DNA from 3 places in the Pseudomonas sp. BF-R-19 genome. Region 1 is predicted to be linked to each of the others. Evidence: predicted binding sites of a transcription regulator. Region 1 holds the regulator's gene; each other region holds the start of a gene.

What was found. Region 1 encodes FliA, which starts transcription of late flagellar genes. Its sites were predicted from a motif close to CTAAAGTTTNNNNNNNNNNNGCCGNTAA; they were not measured.
Region 2: a site for FliA is predicted at 2,368-2,395, ahead of motA (flagellar motor stator protein MotA). Genes of this name have one in related genera too.
Region 3: a site for FliA is predicted at 2,122-2,149, ahead of KGB28_RS17875 (methyl-accepting chemotaxis protein). Genes of this name have one in related genera too.

Annotation. Positions count from the first base shown of each region.
Region 1 covers NZ_JAHBDN010000011.1:60,922-65,095, reverse strand. The annotation lists gene flhF (flagellar biosynthesis protein FlhF) at 1-477, shown strand, start outside; gene fleN (flagellar synthesis regulator FleN) at 594-1,424, shown strand; gene fliA (RNA polymerase sigma factor FliA) at 1,421-2,161, shown strand; gene KGB28_RS00550 (chemotaxis response regulator CheY) at 2,330-2,701, shown strand; gene KGB28_RS00545 (protein phosphatase CheZ) at 2,723-3,511, shown strand; gene KGB28_RS00540 (chemotaxis protein CheA) at 3,538-4,174, shown strand, end outside.
Region 2 covers NZ_JAHBDN010000070.1:161,986-166,159, reverse strand. The annotation lists gene KGB28_RS20660 (toll/interleukin-1 receptor domain-containing protein) at 1-211, shown strand, start outside; gene motB (flagellar motor protein MotB) at 263-1,282, opposite strand; gene motA (flagellar motor stator protein MotA) at 1,447-2,298, opposite strand; gene KGB28_RS20645 (HDOD domain-containing protein) at 2,466-4,004, shown strand; gene KGB28_RS20640 (rhodanese-like domain-containing protein) at 4,046-4,174, shown strand, end outside.
Region 3 covers NZ_JAHBDN010000060.1:41,269-45,442, reverse strand. The annotation lists gene KGB28_RS17875 (methyl-accepting chemotaxis protein) at 86-1,975, opposite strand; gene KGB28_RS17870 (helicase HerA-like domain-containing protein) at 2,164-3,642, shown strand; gene KGB28_RS17865 (DUF721 domain-containing protein) at 3,776-4,174, opposite strand, start outside.

The DNA of each region.
Region 1 (4,174 bases):
GTCGATCCGGGCCAGTCCCTGGTGCAGGCGCTGGAACCCTTGCTGCGCAAGCGCGTGGTGCTGATCGATACCGCCGGCCTGCAGGCCAGCGACCCGGCCTTGCGCATGCAGCTCGAAAGCCTGGCCGGTCGTGGCATCCGCTCGAAAAATTATCTGGTCCTGGCAACCACCAGCCAGAAACAGGTTCTAACCGCCGCCTATCATAGTTACAAGCGTTGCGGGCTCGCTGGCTGCATCCTGACTAAACTGGATGAAACGGCTAGTCTGGGTGAGGTGTTGAGCCTGGCCATCAGTCATGAGTTGCCGGTGGCTTACCTGACCGATGGCCCGCGGATCCCGGATGATTTGCATCTGCCGCGTCGTCACCAGTTGGTCAGTCGCGCCGTGAGCGTGCAAATGCAGGAAGAACCCAGCGAAGAAGCCATGGCTGACATGTTCGCTGACATCTACCACAGCCCGACCAAGCAGGTTGGCTGAGGTAAAAATGAACAGTTTTTGTACCTACATCGATGGTCTGCCATGCATTGTTCCGTTTGTGAACGCGCAGCCAGTAATGTGGCCTCCGTCTATGCAAGACAAGGTAAAGAAATAACATGGGCAGCATGCATCCCGTACAGGTGATCGCGGTGACCGGCGGCAAAGGTGGCGTCGGGAAAACTAATGTGTCAGTGAACTTGTCCCTGGCTCTGGCTGAGCTTGGCCGGCGCGTCATGCTGTTGGACGCCGACCTGGGACTGGCGAACGTTGACGTTCTGCTGGGCCTGACACCCAAACGTACCCTGGCCGATGTGATCGAAGGCCGCTGCGAACTGCGCGATGTACTGCTGCAGGGACCCGGCGGCATCCGTATCGTTCCGGCCGCATCCGGCACTCAGAGCATGGTGCATCTGAGCCCCGCGCAACACGCCGGCCTGATCCAGGCCTTCAGCGATATCGGCGACAACCTCGACGTATTGGTGATCGACACCGCGGCGGGCATTGGTGACTCGGTAGTCAGTTTCGTTCGCGCAGCCCAGGAAGTGCTGCTGGTGGTGTGCGACGAGCCGACCTCGATCACTGACGCCTACGCTTTGATCAAATTGCTTAACCGTGACTACGGCATGAACCGCTTCCGGGTCCTGGCCAACATGGCCCAGAGCCCGCAGGAAGGGCGCAACCTGTTCGCCAAGTTGACCAAGGTGACGGATCGCTTCCTCGACGTCGCCCTGCAATACGTCGGTGCGGTGCCCTACGACGAAAGCGTGCGCAAGGCCGTGCAGAAGCAGCGCGCCGTCTACGAGGCCTTCCCGCGTTCCAAGTGCTCGCTGGCCTTCAAGGCCATCGCACAGAAGGTCGATACCTGGCCGCTGCCTGCCAACCCGCGCGGGCACCTGGAGTTTTTCGTCGAGCGCCTCGTGCAGCAGACAGCAGGACCGGTTCTATGACGGCAAGCGGTTACAACCTCTACAAAAAATCGGCGCGTGATGCGCAGTACGAGCTGATCGAGCGTTACGCGCCGCTGGTTAAACGCATTGCCTACCACTTGTTGGCGCGCCTGCCGGCCAGTGTCCAGGTCGAAGACCTGATCCAGGCCGGGATGATCGGCCTGCTTGAAGTGTCGACCAAATATGACGCCAGCAAAGGCGCCAGTTTCGAGACGTACGCGGGCATTCGAATCCGCGGCGCCATGCTCGATGAAGTGCGCAAGGGGGACTGGGCGCCACGATCGGTTCACCGCAATACGCGCATGGTCAGCGACGCCATTCGCTCGATTGAAGCGAAAACCGGTCGTGATGCTAAAGATCACGAAGTTGCGGCCGAACTCCAATTGAGTCTCGACGATTACTACGGGATTTTGAACGACACCCTGGGCAGCCGGCTGTTCAGTTTCGACGATCTGTTGCAAGACGGCGAACACGAAGGGCTGCACGAGGATGGCGCGAGTGCTCATATCGAACCGTCACGCGATCTGGAAGATGAACGCTTCCAGGCTGCGCTGGCAGATGCGATTGCCAATTTGCCGGAGCGTGAGCGACTGGTGTTGGCGCTGTACTACGACGAAGAGTTGAACCTCAAGGAAATCGGTGAGGTCCTGGGGGTCAGCGAATCTCGGGTCAGCCAGTTACACAGCCAGTGCGCGGCCCGTTTGCGGGGGCGTTTGGGGGAGTGGCGAGCGCGCTGAAGGCAGTGTGGGGGACACTGCGAACGAGGCCGGTGTGGTGTTGAACTGCGCCGGTCGCGATCTGTTGTGCTCCAGACAGTCATCGAGTGCTTTGCCGGATTGATTGAAATGGCGCGTCCAGGTGCTGGGCGCGTTTAAGACTGCTTGGAGGTCGAATTGGACAAGAACATGAAAATCCTCATCGTTGATGACTTCTCAACGATGCGGCGGATCATCAAGAACCTGCTGCGTGACCTTGGGTTCACCAACACCGTCGAGGCCGACGATGGCACTACCGCCATTCCGGTGCTCAACAGCGGAAGCATCGACTTTCTGGTAACGGACTGGAACATGCCTGGCATGACCGGTATCGATCTGCTGCGCCACGTGCGTGCCGATGAAAAGCTCAAGCACCTGCCGGTGCTGATGGTGACCGCTGAAGCCAAGCGCGAGCAGATCATCGAAGCGGCCCAGGCCGGCGTTAACGGCTATGTGGTCAAACCCTTCACGGCCCAGGCGTTGAAAGAAAAAATCGAGAAGATTTTCGAACGCATCGGTTGATGAGTGCGCCACGGGGGAGCTATGGGCAATAACGAAACTTCATTGGGCGACTTTGAGTCGACCCTGAAAAAACACGCCGTCGAATTGGTCGCCAGCCTTGAAAAAGGCAAGTTCGGCGACGCGGTGCAATTGATCCATGAGCTCAACCAGACCCGTGACCGCGGCCTGTATCAGGAAGTGGGCAAGCTCACTCGCGAACTGCATAGCGCGATCGTCAATTTCCAGATTGACCCGCACATGCCGCAAGCCGAAGAAGTGTCGCAGATCACCGACGCCACCGAGCGCCTGGGGTATGTGGTCAAGCTGACCGAGGCCGCGGCCAACCGCACCATGGATCTGGTGGAAAGTGCCACGCCGCTGGTCAATGGCCTGGCGGATGAAGCCAAGGTGTTGAGCGCGGACTGGGGGCGCTTCATGCGTCGCGAAGTCGGCGCGCAAGAGTTTCGTGAACTGGCCCGGCGGGTCGACGGGTTCCTGGTGCGCAGCGGCACGGACAATCGCGCGGTGTCGGGCAACCTCAACGACATCCTGCTCGCCCAGGATTACCAGGACCTCACAGGGCAGGTGATCAAGCGTGTGACCCAGCTGGTCACCGAAGTTGAAAGCAACCTGCTGAAGCTCGTGCTGATGGCCAGCCAGGTGGACCGCTTTGCGGGCATCGAACATGACCGTGAAGCGATGCTTGCTGAAAAAGATCCACAAAAACATCTCTCTCAGGGTGAAGGTCCGCAGATTCATGCCGATAAAAGAGAAGACGTTGTGTCCGGTCAGGACGATGTGGACGATTTGCTATCCAGCCTTGGATTTTAGGTAGACCTGTTAGGAGCACCCCCTTAATGAGCTTCGGCGCCGATGAAGAGATCCTTCAGGATTTCCTGGTTGAGGCCGGCGAGATTCTAGAGCAACTGTCCGAGCAACTGGTCGAGCTGGAAAGCCGTCCGGATGATGCGGATCTGCTCAATGCAATTTTTCGCGGTTTTCACACTGTAAAAGGGGGTGCCGGCTTCCTCCAGCTCAACGAGCTGGTGGAGTGCTGCCACATCGCCGAGAACGTGTTCGACATCCTGCGCAAGGGTGAGCGGCGCGTCGACTCGGAACTGATGGACGTGGTTCTCGAAGCGCTGGATGCGGTGAACAGCATGTTCAGCGAAGTCCGCGAGCGCAGTCCGATCACCGCTGCGACACCTGAATTGCTCGCGGCGCTGGCCCGTCTGGCCGAGCCGCAATCGGCTGACGAAGTGGCGCCTGCGCCCGTCGCCGAAGTGATTGAAGAACCGGTGGTCGAAACCGATTCCGACGACATCACCGACACCGAATTCGAACAACTGCTGGACTCGCTGAACGCCGTCAAGGCGCAGGCCGAGGCGCCGGCGGCGGCTCCAGCGCCTGCCAGCAATGCCGCTGCCAGCGATGAAATCACCGATGCCGAATTCGAGTCGTTGCTCGATCAACTGCATGGTAAAGGCCAGTTCG
Region 2 (4,174 bases), on a different contig from region 1:
GGAGCTGCCGCTGTTCCTCGACAAGTGGCCGAAACTCACCAACGACAGGGACATCGACTTCTTTATCGATGCCTATCGAAACGAAGCGACACTCAAGCGCTCGATGTCACTGGAGTCGGTGACCGGCAGCGAGTCGGTGCGCAGCGTCAACAAATCCAATGCGGATCGCTTTCACGCCGACCTCAAGTCGCGAATCATCCGCGGCTTTTAATACAGAAAGCGCCGACAAAAAAGCCGACATCGCTGTCGGCTTATTTGTCGGTCACTGCTTAGGCGGTTCAGCCGGTTTCGGTGCCGGGTCATCGAACAGGTTCAGACGCTCACGAAGCTCGTGAGCCGGCAGAGGCTCCTTGTCCGCCGGCAACGCGTTCGGGTCGACCGGTGCGGCTCCCGGAGCAGCCGAACCTTGCGGCGCATCAGGAGCAGGCTCCGCCCCTTGCGAACCTTCGATCGCACGCTGGGCTTTCTTGGTCAGCACCACGATGTCGATACGGCGGTTAACCGGGTTGAACGGATGCTCGCGATCGAACAAAGCCGACGAGGCATAACCAACCACACGCGCCACCTGTGCATCCGGATAACTGCCCGCCACCAGCGCACGCCGTGCGGCGTTTGCACGGTTGGCCGAAAGCTCCCAGTTGCCGAAATCACCCATGCCGGTGTACGGCTTGGCATCGGTGTGGCCGCTGATGCTGATCTTGTTCGGCACCGCCTTGATGGTGTCGGCCATGGCCAGCAGGATGTCTTCGAAATACGGTTTCAGACGGGCCGAGCCTGAGTCGAACATCGGGCGGTTTTCCGCGTCCATGATCTGGATACGCAGGCCGTCCTGAGTGATTTCGAACAGGATCTGGTCCTTGAACTTCTGCATCTGCTGGTTTTCTTCGACCTTGTTCTGCAGTTCCTGCAGCAACAGTTCGAGGCGCTCTTTTTCGACCTGTTCGGCCATGCCTTCGACCTGGTCGGTATCGATGGTGACCTTGTCCGGCTGCGGCTGGGACTTCACCTCGGGGTTGAGGGTGTTTTCCGGCGCCAGGGTCGGCGTGCCGCCCAGATCGATGATGTACGGCGTGCCGCTTTCGGAAAAGCCGATCGGGTCCTTGAAGTAACCGGCGATGGCGATCTTCTGTTCCGGCGTGGCGGTGGACAGCAGCCACAACACCAGGAAGAACGCCATCATCGCCGTGGCGAAGTCGGCGAAGGCGATTTTCCATGCGCCCCCGTGATGCCCGCCGGCGATGCGCTTGACGCGCTTGATGATTATCGGCTGGTTATTTTCCATGACCTAAGTGCTCTGTCTCACAAATACTGTTCCTTTTTGGCAGTGCCTGTTGTCGCCATACCGCGTTGCCGCTCCTCGCCATAGCGGGCTATGACTCGTCGCGGCGCCTTGTCTGGCAACAACAGTCACTTGCCAAAAAAGGAACGTATTTGCGAAACAAAGCACTAACGACCGCGAACCGCTTGTTCCAGCTCGGCGAAGCTAGGACGGTGTGCCGGGTACAGAACCTTGCGCCCGAACTCCACGGCCAGCGATGGCGGCATGCCGGAAGCCGAAGCCACCAGCGAGGCCTTGATGGCTTCGTAGACGTTCAGTTCTTCCTTGGCATCGTGGGCCAGGGAATGGGCCAGCGGGCCGAAGAAGCCGTAGGCGGCGAGAATACCGAAGAAGGTACCCACCAGTGCCGCACCCACGTGCAGGCCGATGGATTTCTGATCGCCCTCACCCAGCGAAGCCATGGTCACCACGATCCCCAGTACCGCCGCGACGATACCGAAACCGGGCATGGCGTCGGCGATGCCGTTCACGGCGTGGGATGGGTGTTCCAGGTCTTCCTTGAGGCTGAACAGCTCCATGTCGAACAAGCCTTCCAGCTCGTGCGGGGCCATGTTGCCGGAGGACATGATGCGCAGGTAATCGCAGATGAACGCGGTCATGCGTTCGTCCTTGAGAACGGTCGGGTACTTGGCGAAGATCGGGCTCGCGGCAGCATCCTCGATGTCACCTTCGATGGCCATCATGCCTTCGCGGCGGCTCTTGTTGAGGATCTCGTAGATCAGGCCCAGCACTTCCAGATAGAAGCCGTGGTTGAAACGCGATCCGAACATGCTCAGGGACTTCTTGAGCACGTGCATCGTCATGTAGCCGGGGTTGGCCTGCAAGAAGGCGCCGAGGGCGGCACCGCCGATGATCATGACCTCGAAAGGCTGGATCAGGGCGGCAATCTTGCCATGGGAAAGCACGTATCCGCCGAGCACGCTCGCGAATACGACGATGATGCCGATAATTTTAGCCATAGGTTAGGAGAGCACTTACTGAGTCGGGTTCAAGGTCATATTCGGAAGTTAAAAAATCTCTTCTTCTCCTTATCGGCAAAACTGCGCCAGACTATAGCCAGTTCAGGCGAAAAACTGATTTGACCCCATCCGGGCACAGGTAATGTTGACGATGATCGCCTCCCACCATGGTTAACGAAACGAACGTTCCAACCCCGAAACCGACCACTCTCGAAGGCTGGGTCAAGCTTCTCGATGGCGTACGCCTGCCGGTTCCGCAAGCGAGCCACGACCGGGTCTGCAAGGCCATCGGCGACAATCGCAGCTCGCTGCGCGACATCGCTGACTTGATGCAAGGCAGTCCGGCCCTGGCCTTGAGCGTGATTCGCGAAGCCAACCGGCATACCCATGGCAGCATGACCGAGCCTGCGGAAAATCTTGAGATTGCGATCAACCGCCTCGGTTTGAAGCGCACCGAAGAACTGCTCGCGCGCCTGCCCGCCGAACCCCAGTCCGAGATTCCCAAAGCCCTGCGTCAGTTGCAGATGATCAGCCAGCACGCCACGCAACAGGCCAACGGTTTTTTTGCCAGTCGCCTGGCGCGCCTGTGGCAGGACATCCACTGGGGCAGCCTGCTGTTTCTTTCGCCCCTGTGGCCGCTGGCGCTGACCCATCCAGAACTGCTCGAAGACTGGGAACTGCGGGTCATCCATAAAGGTGAGTCGGCACGCAAAGTCGAACAACAACTGTTTGGTGTGCGCCTGCTGGACATCGGCCAGGCACTGGTGGAGATCTGGCGCTTGCCGATCTGGGTACGGCAGGGCTATCGACTGATGCTCACTGAACAGCGCGAACTGGTGAAAGTCCTGCGCATCGCCCGTGACAGCGAGCACCCACTGCGCCAGCAGAACCGCCTCGATGACGACCCGACCCTGCGTCGCTGGCTCAATCAACCGGCCAATACGGTGCTGCTGGCCAACGGTCTGGCGCTGTCGGCACAACACGCCTGGGACAGCCCGCACAGTGAGCGCTGGCAGTACCTGACCAGCCTTTACCTGCAAATGCCGATGGACGAGCTGCAGCAACAATTGCACCAGCAAGCCGCCAACAGCGCACGCCAACACGCCATGCCCGACCTCTGGCACCCCGCCGAGTCGCTGATCTGGCCGTGGGGCATGAACCGTGTCCACGCAGGCTTGCTGCCGGCAGCGGCACCCACCGCCGAAGACTTGGCGAAGTGGCGCAAGCAATGCGCCGAACTGCTGGTCGAGCCGAGTCGCTTCACCAACGCCATGCACTTGACCATCGCCGCCCGGGACGCCCTCGTGGCCTGCGGCATGCGTCGGGTGATGATCCTGATGGCCGACCGCACCCACGCCAACCTGCGCGTGCACCAGACGGCCGGCCTGCCGAAGGAAGCGGCCGGGCTAAACTTCGTGGTCAGCCAGAGCAACGTGTTGCAGCGCCTGCTCGCGCAACAGGCCCAGGTGCGCCTGACGCCAGCCAACAACACGCAATTCTCGGCCCTGCTGCCCAACGGCCTGCGCTCACAGTTCAGCGGCGAACACTTGCTGCTGCGTTCGCTGGTCAACAATGGCCGGGTGATCATGATCGTCGTGGCGGATCAAGGCGGCGGGCCGTTTTCGGAAATTTCCGTACAGGCCTTCGGCAAAACCGCACAGTGCATCGAAAAAGCCCTGCACAGCTTTAGCCACCGTGGCCAATAAGCTGCGTTACAATCCTCCCTTTTGTGCTCTGGAGACCTCACATGTCTGACTTCTCTGGCTTGCCGCTGGTGATCGAGCCGAGCGACTTGCTCCCTCGCCTCGACGCCCGCGAACTGATTCTGGTGGACTTGACCAGTCCCGCCCGCTACGCCGAAGGGCACATTCCCGGC
Region 3 (4,174 bases), on a different contig from region 1:
AAGCTCGCTCCCACAGGTTCAGTGACAACTTTGTGGGAGCGAGCTTGCTCCGGGCGGCGCTTCGACGATGGCGCCAGTTCAGGCGCTAGATACGGAAACTGCCTACCAACTGCTTCAACCGCGCCGCCTGCTGCTCAAGGTCCGAACACGCGCGCAAGGTCGATTGCAGGTTTTCCACACCTTCCTGGTTCAGCGTGTTGATCTCGGTGATGTCGACGTTGATCGACTCCACCACGGCGGTCTGTTCCTCGGTCGCGGTAGCCACCGACTGGTTCATGCCGTCGATTTCACCGATACGCAGCGTCACGCTGTTCAGGCGCTCGCCCGCGAGGTTGGCGATTTCCACGCTGTCCTGGCTGTGGCGCTGACTGTCGCTCATGGTGCTGACCGATTCCCGGGCGCCGACCTGCAGCTCCTCGATCATGGTTTGCACCTGTTGCGCCGATTCCTGCGTGCGGTGTGCCAGGTTGCGCACCTCGTCCGCCACCACGGCAAAACCGCGACCGGCTTCACCGGCGCGGGCGGCTTCAATAGCTGCGTTGAGTGCCAGTAAATTGGTTTGCTGGGAAATGCTGGTGATCACTTCGAGAATCTGCCCGATGTTCACCGTTTTGCTGTTCAGCGACTCGATGTTGGAGCTCGATGCGCTGAGCATGCTCGAAAGTTGATTCATCGCCACGATGCTGCGGTCCACCACTTGCTGGCCGTCTTCGGCCAGGCTGCGGGCATCGCTGGCCTGGCTCGAAGCCTGAGCGGCGTTACGGGCAATTTCCTGGGCGGCGGCGCCGAGCTGGTTGATGGCGGCCGCCACGCTGCTGGTGCGCGAGGCTTGCTGGTCGGAGTTGAACATCGACGAGTTGGAAGCGGCCACTACGCGCAATGCCACTTCGTTGACCTGCCCGGTGGCCGAGGACACTTCGCGGATCGAGCCGTGAATGCGCTCGACGAAGCGGTTGAACGCGGTGCCGAGGGTGCCGAACTCGTCATTGTTCTGGATGGTCAGGCGCTTGGTCAGGTCGCCTTCGCCGTCGGCGATGTCGGCCATGGCGCGGGTCATGACGTGCAACGGCTGGATCAGGATGCGAATCAGCGTGCCGAGCAGGGCGATGATGATGACCACGGCAATGATGGTCGCAACCACAGCCGAGGTGCGGAATTCGCTGAGCATCGAGTAGGCTTTTTCCTTGTCGACCGACAGACCGATGTACCAGTTGACCGACGACAAGCCTTTGATCGGGGTGAAGGTCACGATGCGGGTTTTGCCGTCGACCTGGATTTCGCTGATTGCGCTGCTGATGGCCGGCGTGTCTTGCGGGTAGACATCCTTGAGCGTCTTCATCGCCAGCGCTTTGTCGGGATGCACCAGGATCTTGCCGTCGGAACTGACCAGGAAGGCATAACCGATGCCGTTGAAATCCAGCGTGCCAAGGCTGTCGGCGATCACCTGCAAACTCAGGTCGCCACCGACCACGCCGATGTTCTGGCCGTCCTTGATAACGCTGTCGACAATGGAAATCACCAGTTGGCCGGAGGCCAGATCGATATAAGGCTCGGTCAATGCCGAACCGCTGCTGCCTTGCGCGCTCTTGTACCAGGGGCGTGCTCGCGGGTCATAGCCATCGGGCATCTTGCTGTCCGGGCGAATGATGAAAGAGCCATCCTTGCTGCCGAGGTAGGCGCCCATGAAGGTCGAGGTCACGGCTTTTTGTACAAGCAGGCTGGAAACGTTGTCGGCATCGGGGTTGAGCGCGACAGTTTGTGACAGGTTCTCAATCAGCAGGCTGCGTCCGTTCAACCAAGTCTGGATGTTGTTGGCGGTCACTGCACCCATTTGCTGCAGATAATTTTTCAGGTCATCGCGGATGGCGTTGCGCTGCAAATAGTCGTTGTACAGGGTGAATGAGGCGAAGGCGGCAATCACAATGAGGGCGGCGGCAAGCAGGATTTTATGGCTGAAACGCAGATTTTTGTTCATGGCTTGGGGTTCCGCTAAGGTCTTAATGTCCAGCGCGTGCTTTTATAAAGGGGCGCACAACGGGCAAGGTTGAAAGCAAGTGAATTTTCCGACTCTCCTTAGGGAAATTTCCGACCAGATCGTGTCTGACTGCTTTGTCGTTATCTCTATCGGCCGTGTAGGACCAAAGATTAATCATGGGTGACCAAATGCCTGACTCATTGCAACTCGTTATCGGCGCCGATCTCGAAGGGCAGCCGATTGCCCAGGCCATGCGCCTGGCGAACCGCCACGGTTTGATCGCGGGCGCGACTGGCACCGGCAAAACCGTCACTTTGCAACGAATGGCCGAAGCCTTCAGCGATGCCGGCGTGGCGGTGTTCGCCGCCGACATCAAGGGTGACCTGTGCGGCCTTGGCGCCGCCGGCAACCCCCAGGGCAAGATCGCCGAGCGGATTGCCGGGATGCCGTGGCTCAACCACAAGCCTCAGGCTTATCCGGTGACGTTGTGGGACATACACGGTCAGTCCGGTCATCCTTTACGCACAACCTTGAGTGAAATGGGGCCGCTGCTGCTGGGCAGCCTGCTGGAACTGACAGACAGTCAGCAGTCGGCGCTGTATGCCGCGTTCAAGGTGGCGGACCGCGAAGGCCTGTTGTTGCTCGATCTCAAGGATCTGAAGGCGTTGCTCAATCATCTGCGGGACAACCCCCAGTTGCTGGGCGACGATGCGGCATTGATGACCACCGGTTCCAGCCAGGCGCTGCTGCGACGACTGGCGACCCTGGAGCAACAGGGCGCCGAAGCCCTGTTTGGCGAGCCGGCGCTGCAACTCGAAGACATCCTCCAACCCACTGCGGATGGCCGTGGGCGCATTCATTTGCTCGATGCCAGCCGCCTGGTGCATGAAGCGCCGAAAGTCTACGCGACGTTCCTGCTGTGGCTGCTGGCCGAGCTGTTCGAGCAGTTGCCGGAGCGTGGCGATGCCGACAAACCGTTGCTGGCGCTGTTCTTCGACGAGGCTCACTTGTTGTTCAACGGCACGCCCCAGGCATTGCGTGATCGTCTGGAGCAAGTCGTGAGGCTGATTCGTTCGAAAGGCGTGGGCGTGTATTTCGTCACCCAGTCGCCAGGTGACCTGCCGGATGATGTACTGGCTCAGTTGGGCTTGCGCATCCAGCACGGTCTGCGTGCGTTCACCGCCAAGGAGCAGAAGTCCCTGCGCGCAGTGGCCGAAGGTTTCCGCCCGAATCCTGCGTTCGATGCGTTGTCGGTGTTGACCGAACTCGGGATCGGTGAGGCGCTGGTCGGCACCCTGCAGGAAAAGGGCACACCGGAAATGGTCCAGCGGGTGCTGGTGGCACCGCCGCAATCGCGGATCGGGCCTTTGAGCGAAACCGAGCGCACGATATTGATCGCAGGCTCACCGTTCAAAGGGCGTTATGACCAACCGATCGACCGCGAGTCAGCCTATGAGGTGCTGATGGGACGCAAGGGGCTGGCACCTGAGCCCGAAGCGGAGCAGGGCAAACAGGAGCCGAGCTTCACCGAGCAGGCGGGAGAGTTTCTCGGTACAGCGGCAGGGAAGGCGCTGAAATCGGCGATGCAACAGGCGGCGAACCAGATTGGACGACAGTTGGTGCGCGGCTTGATGGGCTCGTTGCTAGGCAGCAAAAAACGCCGCTAGCTTGAGCGAACACAGTCAATGTGAGAGCGGGCTTGCTCGCGAAGGCGTCAGCACATTCAACATTGATGTGACTGATGTACCGCATTCGTCGGAACGCCGCCCGGAGCAAGCCTGCTCCCACATGGGTTCTGTATCAGGTCCTGGATTTGGCGTGCGCCGCCAACCGCTCCAGCGCTGCCCGCAAATTCGGGTCGCTGATGCCATCGGCCGTGGCCTGAATGGTCGCTGCCGCGTCGTTGGACAAATCCATGGTATGCCCGGCCGCACCTTGCTGAACGGTCGGCGGTTGAACTTTGAACAGGATCCGGGTCAGATTGGCAAACTCGTCGAACATTTGCAGTTGCCGTTGCAGGCGCTTCTGCTGGTAGCGCAGGCGGGTTGCCCAATGACCGTCGGTGACAATCAGCAACAAACTGCCTTCGCGCCAGGAGGCCACGTGGCAATGCTCGCGAGCGGCGGGTTGCAATTGGCTTTCGAGCAAACGTTGCAGATGACCCAGGCGTTGAGCGTGGCCGAGAATGGCCTTCAGCGG